2 regions of the Methylocystis sp. Uni0008 genome follow, and region 1 is predicted to be linked to the other one. Evidence: predicted binding sites of a transcription regulator. Region 1 holds the regulator's gene; the other holds the start of a gene.
What was found. Region 1 encodes PhoB, which activates phosphate uptake and scavenging genes when phosphate is short. Its sites were predicted from a motif close to TGTCATNNANCTGTCAT; they were not measured.
Positions count from the first base shown of each region.

Region 2: the regulator PhoB is predicted to act here: its motif matches at 10,622-10,638, upstream of AC0X69_RS10635 (UDP-2,3-diacylglucosamine diphosphatase).

Region 1 covers NZ_CM166370.1:2,513,259-2,527,633, reverse strand. Annotated here, with positions in the region: gene AC0X69_RS12595 (CorA family divalent cation transporter) at 1-621, opposite strand, end outside; gene AC0X69_RS12590 (pyridoxal phosphate-dependent decarboxylase family protein) at 691-2,187, opposite strand; gene AC0X69_RS12585 (fumarylacetoacetate hydrolase family protein) at 2,306-3,013, opposite strand; gene AC0X69_RS12580 (sensor histidine kinase) at 3,086-4,492, shown strand; gene AC0X69_RS12575 (Hsp33 family molecular chaperone) at 4,493-5,464, opposite strand; gene argF (ornithine carbamoyltransferase) at 5,464-6,408, opposite strand; gene AC0X69_RS12565 (aspartate aminotransferase family protein) at 6,408-7,604, opposite strand; gene AC0X69_RS12560 (GcrA family cell cycle regulator) at 8,018-8,536, shown strand; gene phoB (phosphate regulon transcriptional regulator PhoB) at 8,554-9,297, opposite strand; gene phoU (phosphate signaling complex protein PhoU) at 9,294-10,010, opposite strand; gene pstB (phosphate ABC transporter ATP-binding protein PstB) at 10,034-10,819, opposite strand; gene pstA (phosphate ABC transporter permease PstA) at 10,816-11,658, opposite strand; gene pstC (phosphate ABC transporter permease subunit PstC) at 11,670-12,587, opposite strand; gene pstS (phosphate ABC transporter substrate-binding protein PstS) at 12,822-13,868, opposite strand; gene AC0X69_RS12525 (ATP-binding protein) at 14,018-14,375, opposite strand, start outside.
Region 2 covers NZ_CM166370.1:2,125,717-2,140,091, reverse strand. Annotated here, with positions in the region: gene AC0X69_RS10705 (TonB-dependent receptor) at 1-705, shown strand, start outside; gene AC0X69_RS10700 (hypothetical protein) at 787-1,692, opposite strand; gene AC0X69_RS10695 (ribonuclease Z) at 1,689-2,846, opposite strand; gene AC0X69_RS10690 (aldo/keto reductase) at 2,873-3,865, shown strand; gene AC0X69_RS10685 (HdeD family acid-resistance protein) at 4,069-4,647, shown strand; gene AC0X69_RS10680 (hypothetical protein) at 4,815-5,021, opposite strand; tRNA gene AC0X69_RS10675 (tRNA-His) at 5,073-5,149, opposite strand; gene AC0X69_RS10670 (DUF721 domain-containing protein) at 5,200-5,760, opposite strand; gene mutY (A/G-specific adenine glycosylase) at 5,824-6,885, shown strand; gene AC0X69_RS10660 (Imm74 family immunity protein) at 6,909-7,175, shown strand; gene glpK (glycerol kinase GlpK) at 7,184-8,680, opposite strand; gene AC0X69_RS10650 ((2Fe-2S)-binding protein) at 9,087-9,323, shown strand; gene bfr (bacterioferritin) at 9,351-9,830, shown strand; gene AC0X69_RS10640 (helix-turn-helix domain-containing protein) at 9,876-10,493, opposite strand; gene AC0X69_RS10635 (UDP-2,3-diacylglucosamine diphosphatase) at 10,751-11,584, shown strand; gene AC0X69_RS10630 (glycosyltransferase family 4 protein) at 11,584-12,684, shown strand; gene AC0X69_RS10625 (HesA/MoeB/ThiF family protein) at 12,782-13,561, shown strand; gene AC0X69_RS10620 (RidA family protein) at 13,600-13,953, opposite strand; tRNA gene AC0X69_RS10615 (tRNA-Phe) at 14,204-14,279, shown strand.

The DNA.
Region 1 (14,375 bases):
GCGCGCGAGACGCACCGCGTCGCGGCGCGCGGCGCTGAGCGCGGGCCTCGCCTGCCGGCCGCGCTGATCGATGATGCGGTCCTCCACCCGATCGAACGCCGCGCCGAGTTCGGCGGCCTTTCGCGCCAGCCCGTCGATCAGCGCATCGGTCAGCAGTTCGAAGAGATGGATCGGCGACGTCAGGCGCGCGCCACGGTCGATGGCGACGCGCGTCGCCTCGACGCTGTCCATCGGCAGTCTGCGCGCGCTGATGAAAAAGCTCGCGCCCGAGGCGAAGCGGACATAGTCGGTGCGGGACGTCGGTCCGCTCAGATCCCGCTCGTAATCGAGCAGCGCGCCGCTCACCATCCCTTCCGAATATTCGAGATGCTGGTGGTCCACCGGATCGCATAGCGAGCCGCGCGCGTCTTCGGAAAGCGCCGCGATGCGCGCCAGCAGCGGCCGCGTGCGCACATCGGCAAGATCCATGTGCAGCCACACGAATCCCTCGCGCGGCGCGCCGATGTTTTCGAAGTCTACGAGCGTGCCGGCTTCGGCCTCGCCCGCGCCGCTAAACCGCACGAACCAGAGACATCCGGGGATGTCGGCGTTGGGCGGTTTGGCGATGCGGTCTCTCATCATGGCGGCGCTCACGGGACAGTTCTAAAAGACAGCCCGGCGAATTGTGACAGGCTCACGACAAGCGCCGCGTCAATCCTCGGATAGCCGGGTCTTGCCTGGCCCGTGCGGCTCGACGAGCGCGCCGAAATCATGCGGCTCCTTGCGGGCGCGGCGCAGCGCCGCCTCCAGAAATTCCGTGAAGGCGTCGATGTCGCGCGCCTCGGTCCGGTGATTGATGATCGCGGCGCGGATCGCCGGAACGCCGTCGAGAATGGTCAGCGACGGCGCCGCCTCGCCGCGCTCATGCAGCTCCATGACGATTTCGCGCGCCAGCGAACCGTCGTCGTCATCCTTGACGCCGAAGCAGACGATGTTGAGCGTCACCGGCGCGCGCAGAACGAAACTGTCCGACTGCGCGATCCAGGTTTCGAGACGTTTCGCCATGCGGCAAGTCTGCTCGATGCATTGGCCAAGGCGCCTGACGCCGAAGGTTTCGATGGTGATCCAGGTTTTAAGCGCGCGAAAGCTGCGCGACAGGTCGGGGCCGAGATCGCAGGGCCAGGTGTCGCCCGCCGCAAGCCCGCGGGGCGCGCGCGTCAGATAGGCGGCGTTGGCCGCAAAGGCGCGCTTATGGGCTTCCTTGTCGCGAACCAGAAAGAAGCCCGCGTCATAGGGAACATGCAGCCATTTATGGAAGTCGAAGGCGACGCTGTCGGCGCGCTCCAGCCCCTTGACCAGGGGTTTCAGCGCCGGCGAGAGCGCCGCCAGCGCGCCGAAAGCGCCGTCGACATGGAACCACATGTCTTCGGTGTGCGCGACGTCCGCGAGCCGATCGAGCGGGTCGATCGCGCCAGCGTCGACCGTCCCCGCCGTGCCGACGATCAGAAAGGGCCTGAAGCCAGCCGCACGGTCGGCGGCGATGGCGCGGCGAAGATCGGAGATCTTCATCGCCCGGCGCTCGTCGGAAGGGATGAGGCGCAGATGGCGCGCGCCGAGCCCCGCGAGCTCCATCGCCTGGCGCACGCAATTATGCGCTTCGCGGGACGCATAGGCGATCAGCTGACCCGATTGCGCGCAGAGCCCGTTGAGCCGCACGTCTCTGTCGCCATAGGCCTGGTCGCGCGCGACGAGCAGGCAGAGGAAGTTGGCGATCGACGTGCCGGTGACGAAGACGCCGCTCGCGTCGGCCGGAAAGCCGAAAGCCTCGGCCATCCAGGCGGCGATCTGGCGCTCGACGTCGATCGCGATGTGATTGCGTCCGCCGCAGTTCGAATTCATGCCGGCGGCGAGCATTTCGGCGATCATCCCGGCCGGCGTGCCGGCTCCCTGAGCCCAGCCCATGAACATCGGATGGGTGTTGCCGGTCGCGAACGGCTTGATGTACCGGTCGAAATCTTCGAGCACGGCGGAAAGGTCGCGGCCCTCCTGAGGAAGGTTGCGCTTGAAACGCTCGCGCGCTTCGTCGCTCGGCTCGGTCCAGACCGGGCGCTGACGGATGTCGCGTAGATAGTCGAGCATCCTGTCGAGCGCGCGATGGCTCTCGGCGCGAAATTCGTCCCAGTCTTCGGGGTCAAGATTGACCGGCATGTCCAGAGCCTCGCGCGCGGGCGGTTCCGCAGAGGCGCAACGACGGTTGCGATAGATCGCGCGAAGGCGTTTCACCCTTCTGCAAATAGCCGGGTTTGCCTCCCCGGCGCAACCTGCCCTATTTTCCGATGCTTATGGCCACGGACCCGACATGTTCGACCTCGCCGTCGACCCGGTCGCCGGGATGGATGGGGCCGACGCCCGAGGGCGTGCCGGTGAAGATGAGATCGCCGGGCGCGAGCGCGACGTTGCGCGAAAGCGCCGCGATGATCTCAGGCACGCTCCAGATCAGATCGCCGAGATCCCCATCCTGCCGAAGGACGCCGTTCACCGAGAGCGCGATGCGCCCGCGCGCCGGATGGCCGATGACGGCCGCGGGGCTGATCGCGCCAATCGGCGCGGAATGATCAAACCCCTTCGACATGTCCCAGGGCCGGCCGGCGTTGCGCGCCGCCGTTTGCAGATCACGCCGCGTCAGATCGATGCCGGCGGCGTAGCCGAAGACGCAGTCGAGGGCCTTTGAGGCCGGGATATCCGCGCCGCCGCGGCCGAGCGCCGCCACCAATTCGATCTCGTGGTGAAGATCATGCGTCAGCGTCGGATAAGGGATGATTGCGCCGCTCTCGACGATCGCGTCGGCCGGCTTGGCGAAGAACACTGGCGGCTCCGCGTCGCCGCCTTTCGCAGGCTCCTTGCCCATCTCGCGCGCGTGCGCAGCGTAATTCAGCGCAATGCAGAAGATCCGCCGCACCGGAAAACGCCGCGCGTCTTGCGCGATGGCGACGCTTGGGCAAGGTGGCGGCGGGAAGAGAAATTCAACGGACATTTCTTTGCTCCAGAACCTCGTTCCCCATAAAGCCGCGTCGCGCATTTGGCTAATCTCCGGCGAGGAGCTTCGATGAATCCGCAGCATGCCGAGGACGCCTTCGCCGAAGCGCTCGCCAACGGCTGGCTGGGTCTCGCGCTTCTCGACGACGCCGGCGTCGTTCTCCGCCGCCTGGGACGCCTCAGCGACTGGCTGCCGCCTGAGGGCGACTCCGCCTGCGCGTCGCCGCTGCTGCTGAATTTCGAGGAAAGCTTCGCCGCGCTGCGTCGAGAGGGCGGCGAGATCGTCCTGCCCTCGATGCGTCTGCCGGCGCAGAACGTCGCGAGAGCCAACATCGCCATCCGCTATCGCGCGGCGCGGCGAGAGTTTCTTGTCGTCACCACGCCCGACTACGCCGCCGATCAGATCGAGCGGCTGCTCGCGCCGGAGCGCCGCGAGAAGCAAGTGCTGCAGCAGCAGGCCGAGGCGGCGCGCGCGCGGCTTCGCGCCGCTGACGCGCTCTATCGCGACATGGTCGAATCCTCGGGATACTTCGTGCTGCGTTTCGGCGTCGACCTCAAGGTGATCTACGCCAATCGCCATGCCGCGGAATTCTTGGGCGCGCCGCAGGACGCGCTTGTCGGGCGCGCGATCGGCGATTTATTTCCGCCCTTCGCGGGAGACGATCCCTGGCGTCTCGACATGGCGTCCGCGGCTCCCGTCTCGTTCGAGGCGCCCGCCTATGATGCTCGCGGCGCACTGCGGTGGCTCGGATGGAGCGTGCGTTTCATCGGCGAGGAAGGCGGCGGCGAATTTCAGGCTGTCGCCCGCGACGCCACCGCGTCCCGGCGGCTGCGCGCCGAACGCGCCAAGGCGCGCGAAGAAGCGCGCGCGGCGGCGATCGCCAATGAACGGCTGCGCATCGCTCATGATCTGCACGACACGCTGGTGCGCTCGATCGTGGCGACGATCGCGCAGGTAAGGGTCATCGCCAGGACGACGACGGACGCGCGGGCGAGAACCGCGCTACGAGAATTAGAGTCGCAGGCGCGTTCGGGATTGCAGGAGGCGCGGGAAGCGATCGCGCAGATGCGCAAGTCGCGCGGCGAGGACATCGACTTGCGCGCGATCGTCGAAGAATTTGCGGCGCAGCGACATGGCCAGCCTCCCACCGTCGAGACGCAATGGGAGTTCGACGAGGCGGCGCTGCCGCACGACGTTCAGGAGCTCTGCGCGCGCGTGCTGCGCGAGTCCCTGCGCAACATCGAATTGCACGCCGGCGCGAGCCATGTTCGCGTCCGTCTGACCAGCGAGGGCGAGGCGGCGCGGCTGACGATCGAGGACGATGGGGTCGGCTTCGATCCTGACGCGCCGACGCCGGATCATTTCGGCGTCGCCGGCATGCGCGAACGCGCCAGCGCCGCGGGCGCGACTCTTGAGATCGAGAGCGGACGTGGAAAAGGCGCGCGAGTTTCGCTCGTCGCGCCGCTCAAGGCGTGATCAGTCGAAGTCGGCGGGATCGAAACTGCGCAGCGTTCCGCAGAATTCGCAGGTGACGCCGATGCGGCCGTCATCGCCGATCATGTCGCTGCGCTCTTGCGGCGAGAAACTCCGCAAGAGCTTGTCGATGCGCTCGCTCGAACAGCGGCAGAATTCCTCGACCGAGCGTTCATTGAACACTTTGACGCCGCGCTCGTGGAAAAGCCGGTAGAGCAGGCGTTCGCCCGAGAGCGCCGGATCGACGAGCTCGTGATCTTCGAGAGTGGCGGCGAGCGCCTGGCCTTCGGTCCAATGATCATTTTCATCTACCGAAAGCTCCTCGGCCCCGTCGGGCGCGTCGCCTGGCGGAAGATCGCGGGCGCGCGCGCCGCCGGACGGCAGATATTGCAGGAGCAATCCGCCGGCGCGCCAGCTGCGGCCCTGCGGCGTGACGCTTTCAGCGACGGCGAGTCTGACGAAAGAAGGGATCTGCTCCGACTGACGGAAATAGATATGCGCGGCTTCGGCGAGGCTTTCGCCTTCCAGCGGCACAACGCCCTGGTAGCGCGCCGCGTCTTCCTCGCGCTCGATCGTGAGCGCGAGATGGCCGCGTCCAAAGAGCGCCGCCGGCGCAGCGGCGCGCGTCTCGGCGACGCGCTCGGCGTCGAAGCGGGCGAAGCCGCGCAGCTTCCCCGGCGCGTCATAGTCGACGACGAGCATGTCGACCGGCCCGTCGCTGCGCGTTTGCAGCTGAAAGCGGCCGTGCGATTCAAGGATAGAGCCAAGCAGCGCGGCAAGCGCCACCGCCTCGCCGAGCAGGCGCGCCACCTGCGCCGGATAGGCGTAATGGCTGAGGATGGAATTGACCGTGGGGCCGAGCCGCACGACGCGGCCGCGCAGGTCGAGCGCCTCGACCGCGAAAGGCAGCACCCGGTCATCCTCGGAATGAAGCGCAACTGGCCGGCTTGGCGCCGGGCCCCCGCCTTGCGGCATCAGACCTGCCCCGGCGCGAGGCACCAGCACAGCACGCCCTTCTGCGCGTGGAGGCGGTTCTCGGCTTCGTCGAAGACGACCGACTGCGGCCCGTCGATCACTTCCGCGGTGACCTCCTCGCCGCGATGCGCCGGCAGACAGTGCATGAAGAGCGCATGTTTCGCGGCCGCGCGCATCAGTTTCGAGTCGACCTGATAGGGGGCCAGCGCGGCGCGGCGCTCGTCCTCGTCCGCGTCGCCCATCGACACCCAGCAATCCGTGATCACGGCGTCGACGCCGGCCACGGCTTCATAGGCGTCGCGCGTCAGATTGATCTTCGCGCCATTGGCTTTCGCCCAGCTGACGAGTTCGTCGGAGGGCGCAAAATCGGCAGGCGTCGCCACATTGATCGTGAAGCCCAGGCGGCCGGCGGCGTGCACCCAGCTCGTGAGCACATTATTGGCGTCGCCGGTCCAGGCGACCGTCCGGCCTTGAATCGGGCCAAGATGCTCCTCGAAGGTCATGACGTCCGCCATCACCTGACAGGGATGCGACTGCTTGGTCAGCCCGTTGATGACCGGCAGATTGCCGAAACGCGCCAGCTCCATGAGATCGGGATGCGAAAGAATGCGCACCATGACCGCGTCTAGGAAGCGCGCCAGCACGCGCGCCGTGTCGGCGATGGTCTCGCCGCGGCCAAGCTGCATTTCGGCGCCGGTCAACATGATCGTTTCGCCGCCGAGTTCGCGCATCGCGATGTCGAAGGAGACGCGCGTGCGGGTCGACGGCTTGTCGAACACCATGCCGAGATATTTGCCGGCGAGCGGCCGCTCGCTCGGCTCGGCGCCTTTGACGCGGCGCGCCTTGAGCGATTTGGCGAGATCGAGAATGCGGCGCAGCTCTTCGCCGGAGTGATCGGAGAGATCGAGAAAGCTGCGCGGCCGCGTCAGCGAATGGGCGGTCATCACGCGGCTCCGAGCTTTTCGGCGGGCGCGGCGAGGCGTGCGCAGGCGGCGGAAAGGCGCGTCGCCGCAGCCGCAATGTCGCTCTCGTCGATAATGAGCGGCGGCAACAGACGCACGACGTTGTCGCCGGCAAGAACGGTCAACAGGCCTTCGGCGCGCGCGGCGGCGGCGAAGTCGGCGTTGGGAATGCGGGTCTTGACGCCGAACATCAGTCCCTCGCCGCGGATTTCTTCGATCAGAGACGGATAGCGATCTTCGAGCTCCGCGAGCCGCTGGCGCAACAGCGCGCCGAGCCGAGCGACGCGCGCCATGAAGCCGTCCGCAAGCACGACGTCGAGCACCGCGCCGCCGACCGCCGTCGCCAGCGGATTGCCGCCGAAGGTGGATCCATGCGCGCCCGGCGTCATGCCCTTGGCCGCCTCGCGCGTCGCAAGGCAGGCGCCGAGCGGGAATCCGCCGCCCAGCCCCTTGGCCAGCGCTGCGATGTCGGGCGCGACGCCCGCGTGGTCGCAGGCGAGGAATCTGCCGGTGCGGCCGACGCCGCATTGGACCTCATCGACCACGAGCAGCAGCCCGCGCGCGTCGCAGAGCGCCCGCAACCGCGCCAGAAACGAGGGCGCAAAGACGCGCAGGCCGCCCTCTCCCTGAATAGGCTCGAGCAGCACGCCCGCCGTTTCCTCAGTGACCGCCGCCTCGACGGCGTCGTAATCGCCGAAGGGGACCTGATCGAAGCCTTCGACCGGCGGTCCGAACCCTTCGAGATATTTCGCATTGCCGCCGGCGGCGATGGTCGCGAGCGTCCGGCCATGGAAGGCGCCTTCGACGGTGATCAGCCGATATCGCTCCGGCTGGCCATTGGCCGCATGGAATCGACGCGCCGTCTTGATCGCGCATTCCACCGCCTCCGCGCCGGAATTGGTGAAAAAGACCAGATCGGCGAAAGTGGCGTCGCAGAGCCGCTCGGCGAGGCGCTCAGCCTGCGGGATACGAAAAAGATTGGAGACGTGCCAGGGTTCTTCGGCCGCGCGCTTCAGAGTCTCGACGAGATGCGGATGGTTGTGGCCGAGCGACAGCACCGCGACGCCCGCGCTGAAGTCGAGATAGCGGTCCCCGTTTTCCGCGATCAGCCAGGCGCCTTCTCCATGTTTGAAGGCGAGATCGGCGCGCGGATAGGTCGGATAAAGCGCTGACGTCAAAAGCCCTGCTCCATGCTTCCGTCGCTGGCCCCGCCAGAGGAAGCTCGAAAAACAAAGCGCCGCCCTTTTAAGGGCGGCAGTTCAGGACGGATTTTAAGCGCGCCGCCCGATGCGGTCAAATCAATGACGCCGTTCGGTCATTGGCGTCGATGCTCGGCGTCGCGCAGGCCGAAAGGGTGAGTCCTGCGGGCAACAGTCCGGGCGAAAGGCTGTTGAGAACGCGAGCGCGCGCTTGCCAGCGCGACTCGCGCGTGATTCAAAGTAAACAGAAAGTTTCTAGTCGGCGCCCGCGTCGTTTGTTTGGGCGCGTTCTCTCGAGTGTTGATGCGCGTCACATCGCCGCTGGGCTTCAGGCCTGCGTTGCTCGGAAGAAACTCCGATCCGCGCGCGACCCGAAAGAATGGAGAAGCCTAATGTCATGGACCGACGAACGCGTCGAACTGCTCCGCAAGCTTTGGAGCGACGGCCTGAGCGCCAGCCAAGTGGCGGCTGAACTCGGACCAGGCATCACGCGCAACGCCGTGATCGGAAAGATCCATCGCCTCGGACTCGCCGAGCGCGCCAAGACGGCGAACGCACAACGTCCGCGCGTCGCCAAGGCCCCGCGTCAGACGCAGCCGCGCATGAACGGCGTCTCGTCGCACGGCAATCTGGCGCTCGCTTTCGCGCCGCACGTGTTGGCTGCGCCGCGGCTTGCGCGCGAGGAAGAGGTGGTGATCCCCATCTCCGAGCGCGTCACGCTCATGGAGCTGCGAGAATCCATGTGCCGCTGGCCGATGGGCGACCCCACGTCGCCGGAGTTCCGCTTCTGCGGCGGCAAGTCGACGATCGGCGGCGGACCTTACTGCGCCTATCACGCGCGCGTCGCCTATCAGCCGGCCCAGGATCGCCGCCGCGCGCGCGATCAGCTCCGCGCGCAGCGTTACGCATAATCGGGCGCCGCGGCCCGTCACTCGTGTCCGAAAGTTTCGTCGAAGGAATAACCGGCGCCGCGCACGGTGCGGATCGGATCCTTCTCGCGGCCGCGGATCAGGGCCTTGCGCAACCGCCCGACGTGGACGTCGACCGTGCGCTCGTCAATCTCCGCCGACATGCCCCAGACGCTGTCGAGCAGCTGCGCGCGGGTGAAGACGCGACCCGGCTTCTCCATGAAATATTCGAGCAGCCGGAACTCGGTCGGACCAAGATGAATTTCGCGGCCGGAGCGCCGCACGCGGCGGGTGTCGCGGTCGAGGTCGATGTCGCCAAGCGTCAGCCTGGAGGCGACGCGTTCGGGTCGCGCCCGGCGCAGCAGCGCGCGCACCCGAGCCATGAGCTCCGGCGTCGAGAACGGCTTGACGACGTAATCGTCCGCGCCGACAGAAAGGCCGCGCACGCGCTCGCCTTCCTCGCCGCGCGCGGTGAGCATGATCACCGGCATATCCTTGGCGCTGTCGCGCGCGCGAAGACGCCGGCAGATTTCGAGACCTGAAACGCCTGGCAGCATCCAGTCGAGAATGACAAGGTCAGGCGGCGACTCGGCGAGCCGCAGCTCGGCTTCATCGCCATTGTCGACATGCTCGACCTGGTAACCTTCGGCCTCGAGATTATAGACGAGCAGCGTCGCGAGCGAGGTCTCGTCCTCGACGACGAGGATACGCGGCGCGCGATCGCTTTTGCCGCTGCGCGGCATCACGGACGTCGCTTCGTTCATTGCGTCGCCTCATCCTTGAGCCCGAAATCGGGAACGCGCGATTTCGGCCGCTCGGTGGGCATCGGCTCGCCGGTGACGACATAGACGACCGTCTCCGAGATGTTGGTCGTGTGATCGCCGATCCGCTCCAGATTTTTTGAGCAGAACAGCAGATGCGTGCAGAAGGAGATGTTGCGCGGGTCCTCCATCATGAAGGTGAGAAGATCGCGGAACACCGAGTCTTCCAGCGCATCGAGATCGGAATCGTTCTGCCACACCGCGCGCGCGCGCTGGATGTCGCGCAGGGCGTAGGCGTCGAGCGCGTCCTTGAGCTGCATCGCGGCGACTTCATGCATCGACTTGAGTCCGACGATGGCGCGCGGCACCCGCGCCTCCGACACGATCTTGAGCGTGCGCTTGGCGATGTTCTTGGCGAGGTCGCCGACGCGTTCGATATCGCCGGAGATCCGGATTGCCGCGATGCATTCGCGCAGATCGACCGCCAGGGGCTGTCGCCGCGCGATGGTGAGGATCGCGTTCTCCTCGATTTCGCGCTGGAGCGCGTCGAGCCGCGGATCGCTGGAGACGACCCGATGGGCGAGGTCGACGTCGAAGTTGGAGAGCGCGTCCATCGCCTCCGCCAACATTTTTTCCGCGACGCCGCCCATTTCAGCGATGCGGCGTCCGAGCGCCTCAAGGTCCCGGTCGTAGGATTTTACAATGTGATCGCTCATGAGCGCCGTCCTCGAATGCTGGTTCAGCCAAAACGGCCCGTGATGTAGTCGAGCGTCCGCTTTTCCTTGGGCTTGTTGAACACGTCGTCCGTCTCGCCGAATTCGACGAGTTCGCCGAGGTACATGAAGGCGGTGTAATCGGAGACGCGCACCGCCTGCTGCATGTTGTGTGTGACGATCGCGATCGTGTAGCGGCTGGTGAGCTCTTCGATCAGCTCCTCGACTTTCGCCGTCGAGATCGGATCGAGCGCCGAACAGGGCTCATCGAACAGAATGACTTCCGGCTGCACGGCGACGCTGCGGGCGATGCAGAGTCGCTGCTGCTGCCCGCCCGAGAGGCCGAGACCGCTCGCGTGGAGCTTGTCCTTCACCTCGTCCCAGAGGGCGGCACCGCGCAGCGCCGCTTCGACGCGCGCGTCGAGATCGGCGCGCGACAGCTTCTCGTAAAGCCGAATGCCGAAGGCGATGTTCTCATAGATCGACATCGGGAAAGGCGTCGGTTTCTGAAAGATCATGCCGACCCGCGAGCGCAGGGCGTTGAGGTCGATCGCCGGGTCGAGAATGTTCTCGCCGTCGAGCAGCACTTCCCCTTCGGCTCGCTGACCCGGATAGAGGTCGTACATCCGGTTCAACACGCGCAGCAACGTCGACTTGCCGCAGCCTGAAGGTCCGATGAAGGCCGTCACCTTGTTTGCGCGCAGCGGCAGGCTGATATTCTTGAGCGAACGATCCGCGCCGTAATAGAAATCGAGGCTGCGGACCGAGATTTTCGTCGGCGGCTCTTTGGGGGCTTGGACGGCGGCGTTCATTTCGATTTCCTCCGGCCGGCGCTCAGGGAGCGCGCGGCGATCGACAGGGCGAGAACTGCGACGGTGATCAGCAGCGCGCCGGTCCAGGCGAGTTGCTGCCAGTCTTTGTAGGGCGAGAGCGCGAACTGGAAGATGACGACCGGCAGGCTCGCCATCGGCGCCGCCAGATTGGTGCTCCAGAACTGATTATTCAGCGCCGTGAAAAGAAGGGGCGCAGTCTCGCCGGAGACGCGCGCGACGGCGAGCAGCACGCCGGTGATCATGCCCGCCTTGGCGGCCCGATAGGCGACGCTGGCGACGACATGCGCGCGCGGCGCGCCGAGCGCCGAAGCGGCCTCCCGCATCGAGCCGGGCACGAGCAGCAGCATGTCCTCCGTCGTTCGCAGAACGACGGGGATGACCAGAAGCGCCAAGGCCACGGCGCCGGAGATCGCCGAGAAGTGACCCATCGGGTGCACGAGGATCGTGTAGACGAAAAGGCCGATGACGATCGACGGCGCGCTGAGCAGGATGTCGTTGATGAAGCGCACGACGGTGGTGAGCTTCGAATAGCGGCCATATTCGGCCATATAGGTGCCTGCGAGCATGCCGAGCGGCGTGCCGACGCCAACGCCGATCGCCGTCATGATGAGCGAACCGACGATGGCGTTGAGCAGACCGCCGTCGCTGCCAGGCGGCGGCGTCATCTCGGTGAAGACCGCAGGCGAGAGGCCGCGAAATCCTTCATAGAGAAGCGCCATAAGGATCAGGAGCAGCCACGTCAGTCCGAAAAGCGCCGCCGCCCAGCAGAGCGTTGTCGCGATCGAGTTGGCGTTGCGTCTGGATGCATAAAGCGACATGGAGCGCCTCCCTATGCGGACTTCTGTTCGATGCGCATCAGCATGTAACGCGCAATCGCCAGAACGACGAAGGTGATGAAGAAGAGGATGAGGCCGAGTTCGATCAGCGCCGACGTGTAGAGATCGCCGACCGCCTCGGTGAACTCATTGGCGATGGTCGCCGAGATCGTCGTGCCGGGCGCGAGCAGCGATCCGGAAATCTTGTGCGCGTTGCCGATGACGAAAGTGACCGCCATCGTCTCGCCGAGCGCGCGTCCCAGTCCAAGCATGACGCCGCCGATCACGCCGACGCGCGTATAAGGCATCACGACGTAGCGCATCACTTCCCACGTCGTGCAGCCGATGCCGGTCGCCGCTTCTTTCAACACCGGCGGCACCGTCTCGAAGACGTCGCGCGAAATCGACGCGACGAAGGGCAACACCATGATCGCGAGAATGAAGCCCGCCGTAAGCAGGCCGATGCCGTAAGGCGGGCCGGCAAACAGCGTGGAAAAAACGGGGATGTCGCCAAAGGCCGCGATCAGCGCGGGCTGAACATGCGACTGGAGAAAAGGCGCCAGAACGAAAAGGCCCCAGATGCCATAGATGATCGAGGGAATCCCGGCGAGCAACTCGATCGCCGTGCCGATCGGACGGCGCATAACGTGCGGGCAAAGCTCGGTGAGAAAGACCGCAATGCCGAGGCCGACGGGAACGGCGATCAGCATGGCGATGATCGACGTCATGACCGTGCCGTAGATCGGGGCCGCCGCGCCGAAATTTTCGGTGACCGGATTCCATGACTGCGAAATCAGGAAGCCGAAGCCGAAGGCCTGCATCGCCGGCAGCGAGCCGTATACGAGCGAAACGATCACGCCGCCCAGGATCAGAAGGACGATCACCGCCGCGGCGCGCGTCACTTCGCGGAAAGTTTTGTCCGCGAGCGCCATTCGTCCGAGGACGCGCGTTCGATCGGGGGCGACTGACGTTGACGACGCCTGCTGCAAGACTATTTCCGACATTTCCGAACCCGCCTCCTCGCCGGTTCCATTCGCGCTGCGCCGGCTCGGCTCGATCGAGTACATCCGCTCAACTCCCACCGCCGCTCCCGAGCATTGGCGCTCATTGATCCGACTGCCGCGCCAAGCGGCCGTCGGATCGCCAATGTCGTCAATCGGGCCGCGTCACAGCGACGACAGCGGTTTGCCGCTTGGTCCCTTGACGCCCGTCCAGGTCTTTTTGATCAGCTCGACGACCGTTTTCGGCATCGGAATGTAATCGAGCTCTTCGGCCATCTTCCCGCCATGAGCGAAGGCCCAGGAGAAGAACTTCATGGCCTCCGCCGCGGCCGCTTCATCCTTGGGCTCCTTGGGGAGAAGGATAAAGGTCGCTGCGGTGATCGGCCAGGCCTTCGCGCCAGGCTCGTTGGTCAGGATTTCATAGAATCCCTCGGCATGAGCCCAGTCCGCGCCCGCCGCGGCCGCCTGGAACGTATCCATGCTCGGCGCGACGACCTTGCCGTCCTTGTTGACCATTTTGGTGTGGGTCAGCTTGTTCTGCTTGGCGTAGGCGTATTCGACATAGCCGACGGAGCCCTTGGTGTTGGCGACGTTGTTCGCGACGCCCTCATTGCCCTTCGCGCCGATGCCGACGGGCCATTCGACCGAGGTGTTGGCGCCGACTTTCGACTGCCAGTCGGGCGAAACCTTCGACAGGTAATTGGTGAAGTTGAAGGTCGTGCCGGATCCGTCCGAGCGATGAACGACGACGATGGCCTCCGAGGAAAGCTTCACCTTCGGATTGAGCTTCTTGATCGCCGGGTCGTCCCATTTGACGATTTCGCCCAGGAAGATTTTGGCGAGCGTGTCGCCGTCGAGCGTGAGTTCGCCGCCGGACATGCCCGGGTGGTTGATGACCGGAACGATGCCGCCGATCACCTGCGGCCACTGGATGAGACCCGCGGACTGCAGCTCCTCGGGCTTCAGCGGCTGGTCGGTGGCGCCGAAGGTCACCGTGCGCGCCTTGATCTGCTTGATGCCGCCGCCGGAGCCGATCGACTGATAATTCAGTCCGTTGCCGGTCTCCTTCTTATAAGCCTCGGCCCATTTGGCGTAGATCGGATAAGGGAAGGTCGCGCCGGCGCCGGAAATGTCCAGCGCCGTCGCCACGCCGACCATAGCGGCGAGGGCGAGCGCTGCGCCAGCGCCGCGCCTGAAAATCGTCGAGATCATTTGAAGGGTCTCTTTCGCTCGAGAACTGACTGGCGATGTCGCCCTGCGTCATCGCCAGCGGGAAACTATCCATCCGACAATAGGTTTTTGTGACAGAAAGATTACAGTTTGATGACATATATTACTATATAAAATCAGATATTTACAAATCACTCATCGCTGGCAGGCAGGATGACGCGAAACAGCGTCCCCTCCCCAAGCGCGGACTCGATGCCGAGCCGGCCGCGGTGGCGAAGCACGATATGCTTGACGATCGCCAGTCCGAGTCCGGTGCCGCCTTTCGCGCGGCTCTTCCCCGCATCGACGCGGTAGAAACGCTCCGTCAGCCGCGGAATATGCTCCGGCGCGACGCCAGGGCCGTAGTCCCGCACCGAAAGAATGACGAGCCCGCCCTCGCGAACGAGCGAGATGTCGATGGGCTTGCAGGCGCCATCCTCCGCGCAGCCGTATTTCAGCGCGTTCTCGACGAGATTCTCGACGACTCGGGCAAGTTCGTCCCGATCGCCG
Region 2 (14,375 bases), 390 kb from region 1:
AAAGTGTCGAGTCGAACCCGTTACCCGACGCTGTTCGAGCGATTCAGCTCCCGCTTTGGCGGCCAAACGTCCAATCCGGGACTGAAGCCCGAACGCGCCACCAATTTCGATCTCGGCTGGTCCTCCGAATTCGCGCCCGGCAGCCGCGTCTCGATCGACGTCTTCTACAGCCTCGTCGACAGATTCATCCAAGGCGTTCCCATACTCGACCCTACGGGCGTCCCTACCACGCAGCAACAGAATGTCGGCCAGGCCCGCTTCTGGGGCTCGGAAATATCGGCCGACTATTTCGTGCGGGAGGATTTCTCGCTCGGCGGCAATCTGACGCTGATCCGCCGCCGCCTGGATGCGCCGCCATCCCTGTTTTTCTCGGGGAGGACGCTCACAGGGATCGTCACGCTCCAGCCAATCGGCGTGCCCGATGCAAAGCTGATTTTCTACGCCGGCTATCGTCCGATCCCGGGGCTGACCATTATGCCGAACATCGAGATGGCGACCAGTCGATGGACCAGCGTCTCGACCGGCCTCGTGTATTACCGAACCAACCCTTACCTCCTAACGAATTTGAACGTGGACTACCAGCCTACCGACAACGTCAAATTTCAGGCCGGCGTGCGCAATTTCTTCGACGAGCTCTATACGGTGACGGACGGCTATCCCTCTCCCGGACGCAGCTTTTATCTCGCGACAAAAGTGAACTTCTAGGCGCGTTCGCGGGCGGGCCCTTCGTCTCGGTTCTTACCTTGGCGGAGGACCCGCCGCGCGATGCGAGCGCGCCGTCCCTCTCTATTTCAGCTTTGCGTCCCAGGTCGGCGAATCCGGGCTGCGGAAATCGAAATCCCAGGCGAATCTCCTCATCAGATTGACGCCCAGCAGGAAGGGAACGTTTCGACCGAGAGCGGCGCGCAAGCGGCCGAAGTCGTAGGAGATGACATAAAGATCGCGCAGAACCCGGCCTTCGCCGAGATCCAGCGACTTGATCCTGTATACGTTGAGCGAAATGCGGTTGCCGCCGACGCCGCTTGCGCTTGCCTTGGCCCTTACGGGGACGAAAAGTCCCTTGTGCTTGCGTATGAATTGCTGATCGACCGCCGAGACTTCCGCGCCCGAGTCGAACAGGCCCACAGCAGTGGTATTGCCGACGCGCAGGTCGACGCCGACGAGCCGCCCGTCGGGTCCCAGCCGCCGGAACGGTTTCGGCCGGCCGCCGGCCGTCGCGTCTCCGAAGAAAACGAGCTCGCGGCGATCGATATCCAGGCTGAAGCGCGCGCCTTTGAAAAAATCGATTCCCAACAGATCATCGCCGTCGCCCGGCGGACAGCGCGTGACCTCATATTTCGCCCGCCCGATGTTGGCGCCCTGGCTGGCGACGAGTTCGACCTGCGGCGCTTCAACCTCGTCGCACTGCATCGACGCGCCCGACGCTCCCGTCGACGCGCTGTGGCCGAGAATGGGCAGATCCTTGTTCCATGCGGCCAGCCTGAGGCGGGTGCTGGACGCCCCCGTGTCGAGGCGCATGGTTCCCATGACGTTGCCGACGCGGACCGGCAGGTAGATGCGCCCGCCGGAATATTGATCCTCGGTCACGGTCAGCGAAATGACGGAACGGCTTCTCTCTGCGCCGGCGCCGGCGACTGGGGAGAAGAACAGCGCCGCAAAAACGAAAAACGCCGTCGCCCGAAAAATTTTCATGAACTGCTTCCCGCTTCCGAATGCGTCTTCAGCTTAAGAAACGCGTCCTGAGCTTCGCGCGCAAGCTCCGCGCCTTGTCCCTTGTAGCGGGGCGAGTAATGAAAGGTCACGAGGCGCTTCGCGCCGGCGAGACGCGCGATCGTTCCCGCCTGACGCGCCGTCAGATGCCGCCGCGCTGCGGCGGCGGCCGAGTCACACTCCAGAAAACCGCCTTCGATGAAGAGCGTGTCCGCGCCTGCCGCGAGCTGCACGATGCGTTCGATGTTGCGGTCGGTGTAGGCGCAATCGACCACGTAAGCGATTTTGCGGCCCGAGGAGATCTTCATGATCTTCTTCTTCAGCAGGCCGAAGGGCAGAGCGTCGGGCTTCTCGCCTGCCGAATCATTCCAGCTGACCTTGATGGGCGCCGCATCGTCGACCCCGCGAAGCGTCGCATCCTTGAACGTCCGTAGCCACGGGCCCACGGCGAGGCCCATCGCATCGAGCCTGTTGCGCCATATGTTGATATGCGCGCGCTCTTCCAGAGCGAAAGCGAGAACCTGCAGTCCGTGATCGAGCGTCGTGGCGCGAACCTGAATGCCAGATTCCTTGTGCAGCAGTCCATCGCTGGGCGCGCTCTTCTCTTCATCGCGACGCGCAAATTGCGTTCGTCCCGAGAAGGACGCGGAAGACTTGGATCCGGATTCGTCGATTTCGGTGACGCGGAACGTCAGATTGCCGTCATAGCCGGCGATGAGGTTCCAGGAATAGGCTCTGAGCTTATGTTCAACCGCATCGATTATGCCGCGTGGCCCATAAACGCCCAGCGTCATTTCGCGCCCGAGCAGCCGCCGCAGCAGCTGATCGAAGCCGGCGAAGTGATCCATGTGCAGATGCGTCACGAAGACGTCGCTGATGCGCAGCATCTTTCGCGGCGAAAGCCGCGCGAGATCGCCAAGATCAAAGAGCAGCGCCCGCTTTTCGAAAACGAGATCGACGTAAAGTCCGGGATCATCGAACTGATCATTGATCAGCGCAGGGTCGAAATGGCGCGGCACGGTTCTTTCGCTCTCATTGCGCCCGGCAAGCATAAGCTCATGCGCGGCCGCGAGCAGGGATGCAGTAACATATAGTTGCGCGGCGCAGACAGGTTTGCGGGCGTCGTCAATCCGCATCGATCTGCGGCTTTAGGAGATCCTAAATGATCACTCGCAAACTCGGCGCGAACGGCCCGGTCGTTTCAGCCCTCGGCCTCGGCTGCATGGGCATGTCCGACCTCTACGGCGCATCGGACCGCGCGGAAGGCGTCGCCACCATTCACGCCGCTCTCGACGCCGGCGTAACGCTGCTCGACACAGGCGATTTCTACGGCATGGGCGACAATGAAATGCTGATCGCGGAAGCGCTGCGCGGCCGCCCGCGCGACGCCGCCATTCTCAGCGTCAAATTCGGCGCGCAGCGCGATCCGGACGGAAATTGGATCGGCTTCGACGGGCGGCCCTCCGCCGTGAAGACATCGCTCGCCTACAGTCTGAAGCGCCTTGGCGTCGATCATCTCGACGTCTATCGGCCGGCGCGGCTCGACCCGAACGTGCCCATCGAGGAAACGATCGGCGCCATCGCCGACATGGTCAAGGCGGGTTACGTCCGCTTCATCGGACTTTCGGAAGTCGGGCCGGAGACGATCCGCCGGGCGGCCGCCGTTCACCCCATCGCCGATCTGCAGATCGAATATTCGCTGATCTCGCGCGGAATTGAAAAGACGATTCTCCCGACCTGCCGTGCGCTCGGCATAGGCCTCACCGCCTATGGCGTGCTGTCGCGCGGGCTGATCAGCGGCCATTGGCAAGCCCAGAAGCAAACAGGAGCAATGGATTTTCGCGCGACTATTCCGCGCTTCCAGGGCGCCAATCTGGATCAGAATCTGGCGATCGCAGACGAGATCAAGCGCGTCGCCGACGCCAGAGGCGCGACCGTCGCACAGGTCGCCATCGCCTGGGTTGTATCGCGCGGCAACGATATCGCGCCGCTCGTCGGCGCGCGGCGGCGGGACAGGCTCTCAGAATCGCTTGGCGCGCTTTCGCTGACGCTCGATGGCGAGGCGCTTTCCGCTTTGGAGAACATCGCCGATTCCGTCGCGGGAGAGCGATATGCGAAGGCGCAAATGAGCCATCTCGACAGCGAACGCTCTTGAACGCCGCTCACGACGGGCCGCTTTTGCTCGGACCCTCCGAGGCTGATTCTATGTTCGTGGTTTCGCGTCGCTCGGAAAAGCCGGCGTATCTTCCGTCGGCCACAAAGCAGTGGAGGCGCGTTCTTCGCGGAATTATCCGCTTGCTATTTGCCTGTGATCGGCAAAGATCTGGCTTTCACCCACCTTGCCATGGAAGCCCTTAGATGCAGCGCCAGTTTGACTCTTTCGTTTCGGCCGCCCCCGACGTCCTCGCCGTACACTGGGGCTGGGTCATAGCCTTGGGGATATTTGTCGGGGCGCTGGGAATCCTGGCGATCATCCGCGCCCGAATGGCGACCTTCATCGCGGTCGGCTTTCTGGGCGCGCTGCTCATCGTCAGCGCGGTGTCGGTTCTCATCTTCGCCTTCTCGGCGGCGGGCCTGTGGACCGACTTTTTCGTTCACGTGCTGTGGGCGGTTCTGCTGGCGGTCGTTGGAATCATGCTCCTGACGCGCCCGGCGATCAGCGCCGAAGCGATCACGCTGCTGATCGCCTTCTATTTCATTGCCGAAGGCATACTCATCATCGGTTTTGCGCTGACCTCTCAAATCGAGGGTCTGTGGATGTATCTCCTGCAGGGCGGCGTCGCTTTGGTGCTCGGCGCGCTGTTGCTGACCGGCTGGCCGTTCACCGGACTCTGGGCGATCGGCACTTTCCTCGGCATCGATCTGCTGTTCAAAGGATGGGGCATCATTGCGCTGGGCTTCGCGCTTCGCGCCATCTCGGAAGGCAATCTGCTGTAACCGGAATCGCTCGATGTCATTCCCGAGGCGCGTAGCGCGATCGGGAATCCCGCGTCCGACCAAATTCTTGAACGTTGCTCGGAATTCCCGGTCAGGCCTCCGGCCTGCCGGGAATGACAGGCCCAGCGAATTCGACAGCCGGATTCAAAGGCCTTCGATGGACGGGCTCAATCGAGGCCGCCGGTCGGGTTGGCAAGCCAATAGAGCATGCAGAAGGCCGCCGTGATCAGGCCGGAGCCGAAAAAGGCTCCCGCCACGCCTTCATCGGGAATGGCGTAGCTCGCCGCCGACATCAGCAGACCGAAGGTTGCGACATAGATCGGCCGCGGGTCGCGTTCCGGCTGCTTGCCCTGAAGCCTTTTCCGCCAACTCATAAGTCGCCTTGCTCCCGGCGGACCAGGCCTGAATGTGGCGCACTAAGAGCATGGTACCGCCACCCCGGCTCGAACGGGGGACCCCCAGATCCACAATCTGGTGCTCTAACCAACTGAGCTATGGCGGCATTGAGCGGCGCGAACCTATGCGCGATTGCAAGCCTTTGCAAGACCGGCGTCAAGCGTCGCGGGGGTCCTGAATCGCGCCGGCGAGCGCGCGTTCGCCGAGCCTGATGAGCGCGGCGCGCAGGGCCTCTTCCGCGACGCCCTCGACCGCCTCGGCGGCGCGGGCGCGGGCCGCCGCGTCGGCCTTTGGCGGGCGGCCGGGGCTCGGCCGGGCAGGGGACGCGGGAGCCAGTTCCTCCTGCCGCAGCGAGAGCCGCGCGACGCATCGCCAGCCGAGATGCGCGTTGACCCGGTCGATGATGGTCGGCGCGAGATGCTGCAGCTCGAGTCCGAAGCCCGGGTCAACCCGCAGCACGAGAGTGGCCGGCTCGCGCGGCGTCTTTTCGCGGCGTTTTGCGCCGGGCGGCTCGGCCGGTTTCGTCCGCGCGCGCGGCGGCCATTGCAGTGAGGCGGGCGCGCAGATCCGGGCGATCCGCGCGCCGACGATCTCGCGCCAGCACAAAAGCAGCGAGGCTTCCCCGAAGCCGCGCGCGGCGACGAGCGGATCAAGTTCGCGCAGGACGTAATCCGCGAGCGGGCGCGCGAAACTTTTGGCGCGCGGGGAGAGGCTCATCGAGCTTGCGGCCGGGCCGCCCTTCTTGCGGGGGCGAGGCTTCGCCCTCTATCAATCGCGCTCATGATAAGGCCTCGCGCGAGATCGACCAAACCGGCGGAAGCGCTGCTTGCCTGGTATGACGCCGCGCGGCGCGAGCTGCCCTGGCGCGCGAGGCGCGGCGAAGCGCCGGACCCCTATCGGGTGTGGCTGTCGGAAATCATGCTGCAGCAGACGACCGTCGCCACGGTGAAGGACCGCTACAGGGAGTTTCTGGCCCGCTGGCCGACGGTCGAGGATCTGGCCCGCGCCCCGCTCGACGACGTTCTCGCGCTATGGGCGGGGCTCGGCTATTACGCCCGGGCCCGCAACCTGCACGCCTGCGCGCGCGCGGTCGCGGACTCCGTCGGCGGATTTCCGCGCGAGGAGACGGCCCTGCGGCGGCTTCCCGGCGTCGGCCCCTATACGGCGGCGGCGATCGCCGCCATCGCCTTCGATCAGCCCTGCGTCGCGGTCGACGGGAATGTCGAGCGCGTCGTCGCGCGGCTGCATGCGATCGAGCGCCCGCCGCGAAAGTCCGCGCCGCTGATTCGCGAAAAGGCCGCAGCGCTCATGAGCCATGCGCGGCCCGGCGATTCAGTTCAGGCGCTGATGGAGCTCGGCGCGCTGGTGTGCACGCCGCGAACGCCGGGCTGCGCCGCCTGTCCGCTGTCGTCCTGCTGCGCGGCGCGGCGCCTTGGCGCGCAGCGCGACTATCCGGCGCGCGAGGCCAAAGCGCCAAAACCCCGGCGCCGCGGCGCGATCTTCATCCTTCGGCGCGGCGACGAGGCGCTGCTGCGCCGATTGCCGCCCAAGGGACTGTTTGGCGGCATGAACGCCTTTCCCTCGACGCCCTTGACGCAGGACGTCGGCGCCGCCGAATTCTCGCGTTTCGCGCCCTGCGCCGCGGAATGGCGCGCGCTCGACGCGCCGGTGACGCATGTCTTCACCCATTTCGCGCTCGACGCGACGGTGTTCGTCGCGCATACGCGCGCCAAAGCGCCGCCCGCAGATTGCCGCTGGGCGGCGCGCGCCAATCTCGATAAAGAGGGATTGCCGACGCTCATGCGCAAGGCCGCCGTTCGCGCCGGACTTGTCGAGGAGTGAGAGCCGCAAGGCTGGAGGGAGCCATGGCGCGACGCGGAAGCGGCTATCAGGTCGAGATGACGGAGGGCGCGATTCGCGTGCGCCGCGACGGGAGGACGCTCACCATTCCCGCAGCGGCGCCGGACGCGGAATCGGACGAAGACGCCGATTTTGTCGTGCGTCTCGATGATCTCGACCATTGGGATGCGCCCGATGACGAAACGCCGATCGAGATCGAGGAGCTGCAGAAAATTCTCGACGCGGTCGAACGACAGCTCGAAAAGCACGGTTTAAGCGTCGATTTCGAATAGCGCGCCGGTCAGATCGCCCAGCCGAGCGAACGCTCGACAGCTTTTTCCCATGAGGCGATGAGCCGCAGGCGCTCCTGCGGCGTCATATCGGGCGTAAAGCGGCGCGACTCGCGCGCATGCGCGACGATGTCGTCGAGGCTTCGATAGACGCCAACGGCGAGGCCCGCCGCATAGGCGGCGCCGACCGCCGTCAGTTCGAGCTGCCGCGGCCGGACGACCGGCGCGTCATTGATGTCAGCCTGGAACTGCATCAGCAGGTCGTTCGCCGCCATGCCGCCGTCGACCCTGAGCGCGCCGATATCGACGCCTGCGTCCGCCATCATCGCGGCCAGAACCTCCCGGGTCTGGAAGGCCGCCGCTTCGAGCGCGGCGCGCGCGATATGGCCCTTGTTGGAGAAGCGCGTCAGCCCCGCGATCAGTCCGCGCGCATCGCCGCGCCATCGCGGCGCAAAAAGACCAGAGAAGGCGGGAACGAAATAGACGTCGCCATTGTCGGGCACGCTCCTCGCCAGCGCCTCGATCTCGCGGCTCTCTTTGATGACGCCGAGATTGTCGCGCAGCCATTGCACCAGAGCGCCGGCGATGGCGATCGAGCCCTCCAGCGCGTAGCAGGGTTTGGCGTCGCCAAGCTGATAGGCGAGCGTCGTCAGCAGGCCTTTGGTCGAGACGCGCGGCGTCTCGCCGACGTTCATGAGGAGAAAGCAGCCGGTGCCGTAAGTGTTCTTGGCGTCGCCCGCATTGACGCAGGCTTGCCCGAGCAGCGCGGCGTGCTGGTCGCCGAGCGCGCCGGCGAGCGGAACGCCCGCGAGCGCGCCGACGCATTCGCCGTAAACTTCGCTCGAGGAGCGTATTTCCGGCAGACAGGCCGCGGGGATGTCGAAGATCCGCAGCAGTTCTTCGTCCCAGCCCAGCGTTTGCAGGCTCATCAGCTGGGTGCGCGAAGCATTGGTCGCGTCGATGACGTGACGTCCTCGGCCCGGGCCGCCGGTCAGATTCCAGATGATCCAGGAATCGATCGTGCCAAAAAGCGCCTTTCCTTGCGCGGCGCTTGCGCGCGCGCCGGGGATCTCGTCGAAGAGCCAGCCGAGCTTGAGAGCGGAGAAATAGGTCGCGAGCGGCAGTCCCGTTCTTGCGCGGACGAGATCGCCCAAGCCTTGGTCCGTTAGGCGATCGACGGCGGCCTGGGTGCGCGTGTCCATCCAGACGATGGCGTTATGGAGCGGCGCGCCCGTCGCCGCATCCCACAGGACCGTCGTCTCGCGCTGATTGGTGACGCCGACGGCGGCGAGGTCCGCTGCCGAGAGTCCAGCCTTCGCCAGCGCCGCTTCAATCACGGCCTGAGCGTTTCGCCAGATTTCCGCCGCGTCGTGCTCGACCCAGCCGGGGCGGGGATAGATCTGGCGATGCTCGCGCTGCGCCTGGGCGAGGATTTCGCCGGACGCATCCAAAATCGCAAAACGCGTGCTCGTCGTGCCCTGATCCAGCGCGCCCAAGAGCTTCAGCATTCATAACCTTCTGATGAACGGGAATTTCAGCCCTGGTTCAGCGCGTTCGCCCGCATTCTCTCAACGGTTCCGTGACTTCCCATGAGGAGGATGCGCCATGAGATCGGCAGCCGTCAAAGCTGGTCTCGGCTCCACTGAATCTGAGCCGAGGGCCTCTCGCGGCTCTTTTCTTTCAAACTCTTGCCCTGCGGCCGAACGGTCCGAAATGAATTTGATGAACCGGCACGGTCCTTGCCACTTGAGTTCATCGATGCGGCCTTCTGTCCGAAAGCCGACATCGGAGTTGGCAAACCATGGGAAGAGGTGTAACCTACTGAAACGAAAGGTAGTTTGCAATCTTTCCAAACTAGGAGGTTTGCAGCCTTTCCAGAAAGTAGTTTGCAATCTTTCCAAACTAGGCTAAGCAATGATCGTCTGTTCGTGCAACGTCCTGTCGGACCGCGATGTGCGCGATACGCTTGGGTCCCGCGGCGACCGGCCTTCGGTTGCAGCGGTGTTCCGGCATATGGGTTGCGAGGCGAAATGCGGGCGCTGTGTGCGCAGCATCGTCGCCATCGTCGACCAGCACGCCGCGCGAGGGTTGGACGAGTGTCCAGGGAACGGCGATTGTGAGGGCTGTCGCGCCGACGAACTGGCGGCCTGACGTCTATTTCATGGAAAGGATGCGGACATGCGCGGTGACGCGAAAGTCATCGAGTATCTTAATCGCGGTTTGCGCGCAGAATTGACGGCGGTCAATCAATACTGGCTGCATTTCCGCATTTTCCACAATTGGGGCTTTCTCGAACTCGCCAAGAAATGGCGGGAAGAATCCATTGAGGAGATGCATCACGCGGATCATTTCGCCGAGCGCATCCTGTTCCTCGAAGGCTTTCCGAACATGCAGGTGCTCGATCCGCTGCGCATCGGTCAGTCGGTAGAGGAGATCATCAAGGCGGATCTCGCCACCGAACTCGGCGCCCGTGACTTGTATCTCGAAGCCGCCGCCTATTGCCTCTCGATCAATGACCGCGTTTCGGAGCAGCTCTTCGAAAGCGTGGTCAAGAGCGAGGAGAAGCACATCGACTTCCTCGAGACGCAGCTTGAACTGATCAAGCAGCTCGGCGTCCAGCTCTACTCGCAAAAGCACGTCGGCGGCCTGGACTCCTGAGCCGCGTCGTCGCTCGCCGCAGACGCTCGAACGCCTGCGGCGGCCTCATTCCATCACCGCAGCCTTGAGAATGCAGACCATCGTCGCCTGCGCCGGCGTCGAGCCGAGGTTGCGGATGACGTGCGGCCGATCGCAGCGGTAGCGCAAGGTTTCCCCGGCCTTCACGCTCGACCTGGCGCCGGCGACCTCGACCTCGAGTTCGCCCTCGCGCACGGAGAGGCTTTCGACCGAGCCGCGCTGATGCGCGTCCGATTCCAGCACGCCTCCTGGATCCGCGGCGAATTCGTAGCACTGCAGCCATTCAACGGTCTTGATCCAGCCGATGATCGCCAGACGGCATTTGCCGTCGTCGGAGACCAGGATGGGCGTGTCCGCCTTGCTGGTCTTCTCGAGGAAGGGTTCGTCTTCGGCCGTCTGCAGCACCCGCTCGATCGAGACGTCGAGCGCCTGCGCCAGACGCCAGATCGTGGCGAGCGTCGGATTCGTTTCGTTGCGTTCGATCTGGCTGATGATGGATTTCGCCACCCCGGACTGCTGAGACAGTTCGGAAAGCGACAGATTATAGGCCTTCCGCAACCGCTGCACGGTGGCGCCAAGCTGGCCTGACAGCGCCAGCGCGCCAGCCTCCATCATTTTTTGCCTGTCCTGGCCTTCGACGCCCATCAATTCCTGGCGCTCTACGCGCCCATCCATTTTCAGAATCGGTCCGGCAAGATAGCCGATTGCGTTCGAAATATCGAACGGTCCGCGACATCCCGTCCGGCTTTCGCAGGCATCGAGCCTTGCCGACGTGTCATCCGCCTGTGATGCGAATCTGGTCAATCAGTTCAAAGCGGCGAAGGCGAGAGGCGAACAGGCTCATGCTCGACAGAAACGCCAGATCGAATGTCCTCCAAGCGGCGCGGTCCCACACGGCGCAAATGTCAGATCCGGCAAGCGATCATGCGGTAAAGCGGTATCGGACGATTTTCCTGTCCGACCTTCATCTTGGCGCGCGCGGCGCGCAGGCTGAGCTGCTGGTCGATTTTCTCAAGCACAATGACGCAGACACTTTCTATCTCGTCGGCGACATCGTCGACGGCTGGCGTCTGAAGAACGGCTGGTACTGGCCGCAGGCGCATAACGACGTGGTCCAGAAGCTCCTGCGAAAGGCGAGAAAAGGCGCTCGCGTCATCTATGTGCCGGGCAATCACGATGAATTCGCCCGTGACTACGCCGGACTGAATTTCGGCGGCGTCGAAGTCGTCGAGGACGCGCTGCATGAAACCGCCGACGGCAGGACCATGCTCGTCATCCACGGCGATCAGTTCGACATCGTCGTGCGCAACGCGCGCTGGCTCGCCTTCTTCGGCGACTGGGCCTATGACTTCGCGATCGTCGTCAACACCTGGTTCAACCGCGCGCGCCGTATGTTCGGCGTCGGCTACTGGTCGCTTTCGGCGTGGGCGAAGCTGAAGGTCAAGAACGCCGTAAATTTCATCGGCGATTTCGAGAACGCTTTGGCTTCCGAAGCGGCGCGCCGCAATGTGGACGGCGTCATCTGCGGCCACATCCATCACGCGACGATCAAGACGATCTCCGGCAAGCTCTACGTCAATACAGGCGACTTTGTCGAGAGCTGCACCGCGATCGCCGAACACAGTGACGGCGTCTTCGAGATCTTGCGCTGGCACGATACGGCGGCTGAACGCGCGGCGGCGGACGCCGCAGAGCGCGCCAAGGCTTTGACGAACGAGAGAGCGGCGGCGGCCTGATGCGCATACTGGTGGCGACGGACGCCTGGCGTCCGCAGGTCAATGGCGTCGTCAGATCGCTCGAGGCCATGGCGCAATCCGCGCGCGCGCTCGGCGCCGAGATCGACTTTCTGACGCCGCGCGACTTCAATTCGCTGCCGATGCCGACCTATCCGGAGATCGCGCTGGCGCTCGCCTCGCCGCGCGCCGTCCGCCGGCGTCTCGGAGACGGCTATGATCATGTCCATATCGCGACCGAGGGTCCGATCGGCCTCGTGACCCGGGCCGTCATGTTGCGCGCCGGCCGCTGCTTCACCACGAGCTTTCACACACGCTTTCCCGAATATATCCAGGCGCGCTTCGGACTGCCGGTCGGGCTCGCCTATGCGGCGCTGCGCCGCTTCCATAACGCAGGCGCCGGCGTGATGGTGTCGACGCCGAGCCTCTCGCGGGAACTGTCCGAGCGCGGATTTCGGCGGCTGCTGCGCTGGTCGCGCGGCGTCGATCACGCGCTGTTTACGCCCGACGCGGCGGCGCCGCTTCCCTACGAGCGGCCGATTTTCCTTTACGCCGGCCGTCTCGCCGTCGAAAAAAACATCGAAGCCTTCCTGTCGCTCGATCTGCCGGGCACGAAGCTGCTGGCCGGCGACGGACCGGCGCGCGTCGGGCTCGAAGCCAGATTTCCGCAGGCGAAGTTCCTCGGCGTCAAGACGGGCGCCGAACTCGCCGCGCTTTACGCCTCCTCAGACGCATTCGTTTTTCCGAGCCGCACCGACACCTTCGGCATGGTGATGCTGGAAGCCATGGCCTGCGGCCTTCCGGTTGCGGCCTATCCCGTGATGGGGCCGCTCGACGTCATCGGCGCGAGCGGCGCGGGCGCGCTGAACGAGGATCTGCGGACGGCGGCGCTCTCGGCGCTCGACATCAGCCGCGAGGCGGCGCGCGCGCATGCGCTGACCTACACCTGGGAGAATTGCGCGCGGCAATTCCTCGACAATATCGCCTACGCCCGCGGCGCGGCGGCGCTCGGCGGCGTCGGCATTGAAGCGCTGCGCGCCACGAGCCAGGAGGGCGACGGCGAGCGCCGCTCGGCAAAAAATCGCCAGCCTGTGCAACCCTGAATCTCGATCGTGGGGCGATATCGCCGGCGCTGGAGGCGCGGGGGCGAAGCCGCTATGGTCGCCCGCGCCGCACCCCTGCGCGGCGCCGGAGCGCCTGTTGAGCCTTACCCCTGAAGAGATCGAACGCTATGCCCGGCACCTCGTGCTGCGCGACATCGGCGGGCCGGGCCAAAGCAAACTGAAAGCGGCGCGGGTTCTCGTCGTCGGCGCGGGAGGGCTCGGCGCGCCCTTGCTGCAATATCTCGCCGCGGCCGGCGTCGGCGCGCTCGGGGTCGTCGACGACGACGCGGTTTCCCTGTCGAACCTGCAGCGCCAGGTCATCCACGCGACGCAGGATGTTGGCCGGCTCAAGGTCGACAGCGCGCAAGACGCCGCCCGCCGCATCAATCCGCATGTGGTGGTCGAGCCGCATGCGCTGCGGCTCGATGCGACCAACGCGCGCGCGCTGATCGCGCGCTACGATATCGTCGCCGACGGTTCGGATAATTTCGCGACGCGCTATCTCGTGTCTGACGCATGCTTCTACGAGAGAAAGCCGCTCGTCACCGCGGCGCTCGGCGGCTTCGACGCGTCGCTGACGACGCTGCGGCCATTCGAGCATGGCGCCGACGGCCCCAATCCAACCTATCGCTGTCTGTTTCCGACGCCGCCGCAGCAAGGCGAAATCCCGACCTGTGAGGAAGCGGGCGTTCTCGGCGCGCTTGCGGGCGTCGTCGGCGCGATGATGGCGCTCGAAGTCGTGCGCGAGATCGTCGGCTTTGGCGAGGGGCTCGTGGGCCGCCTGCTGCTCATCGACGCGCATGGCATGCGCTTCGAGACCGTGCGCTACGCCTATGACCCGGAAAATCCGCTGAGCGGCGCCGGCGCGCGTTTATGAACGCGCGCCGCTTTTGACGGGGGTTTGCAACGGCGGCGCTACAGCGCGGCGATGACGGCGATCTCGACCTTATAGGCGGGCGCGACGAGCTTTGCTTCAACGGTGGCGCGCGCCGGCGGATTGGCCTTGTCGACCCATTCGTCCCAGACGCTGTTCATCTCTGCGAAGGTCGAGATGTCGGCGAGATAGATCGTCGCCGACAGGATATTCGCCTTGGCGCTGCCGGCTTCGGCGAGCAGCGCGTCGATCTGGGCCAGAATCTCGCGGGTCTGATCGGCGACAGAGCCGCCCTTCGACTTGTCCGCCACCTGGCCGGCCGTATAGACGGCGTTGCCGCGAACGACCGCCTGGCTCATGCGCGGCCCCGCGCCGATCCTCTTGATGCTGCTCATCCTGCCTCCTGCTGCTGCGCCGGTCTAGGCGAAGCGCGCGGCGCGGGCAAGCGGGCGTCGCGGCCGTGGGCAAGCGGGCATCGCGGCCGGAAGGCAACGAAGCCGCTTCTTCGCAGAGCTTTTGGTTCGCGGCGCGGCGGCGCGCGTCTTCGCGGCGCGCGGAATCCAATCTCGCGCTTCCGGTAGGCTCGCGGGTCTGGACAAGTCCTTGCGCGCTTTCTATAAGCCGCAACACATCGCGTCCGCGCGAGCCCAGGTAGCTCAGTTGGTAGAGCATGCGACTGAAAATCGCAGTGTCGGTGGTTCGATCCCGCCCCTGGGCACCAGCCATTTTTACGAATTGCTGCGATAATATACTATAATCAGATACTTGTGATAGGCGCGACGCACCCGTGCGTATCCGATTCTGCGCCCCGATATCC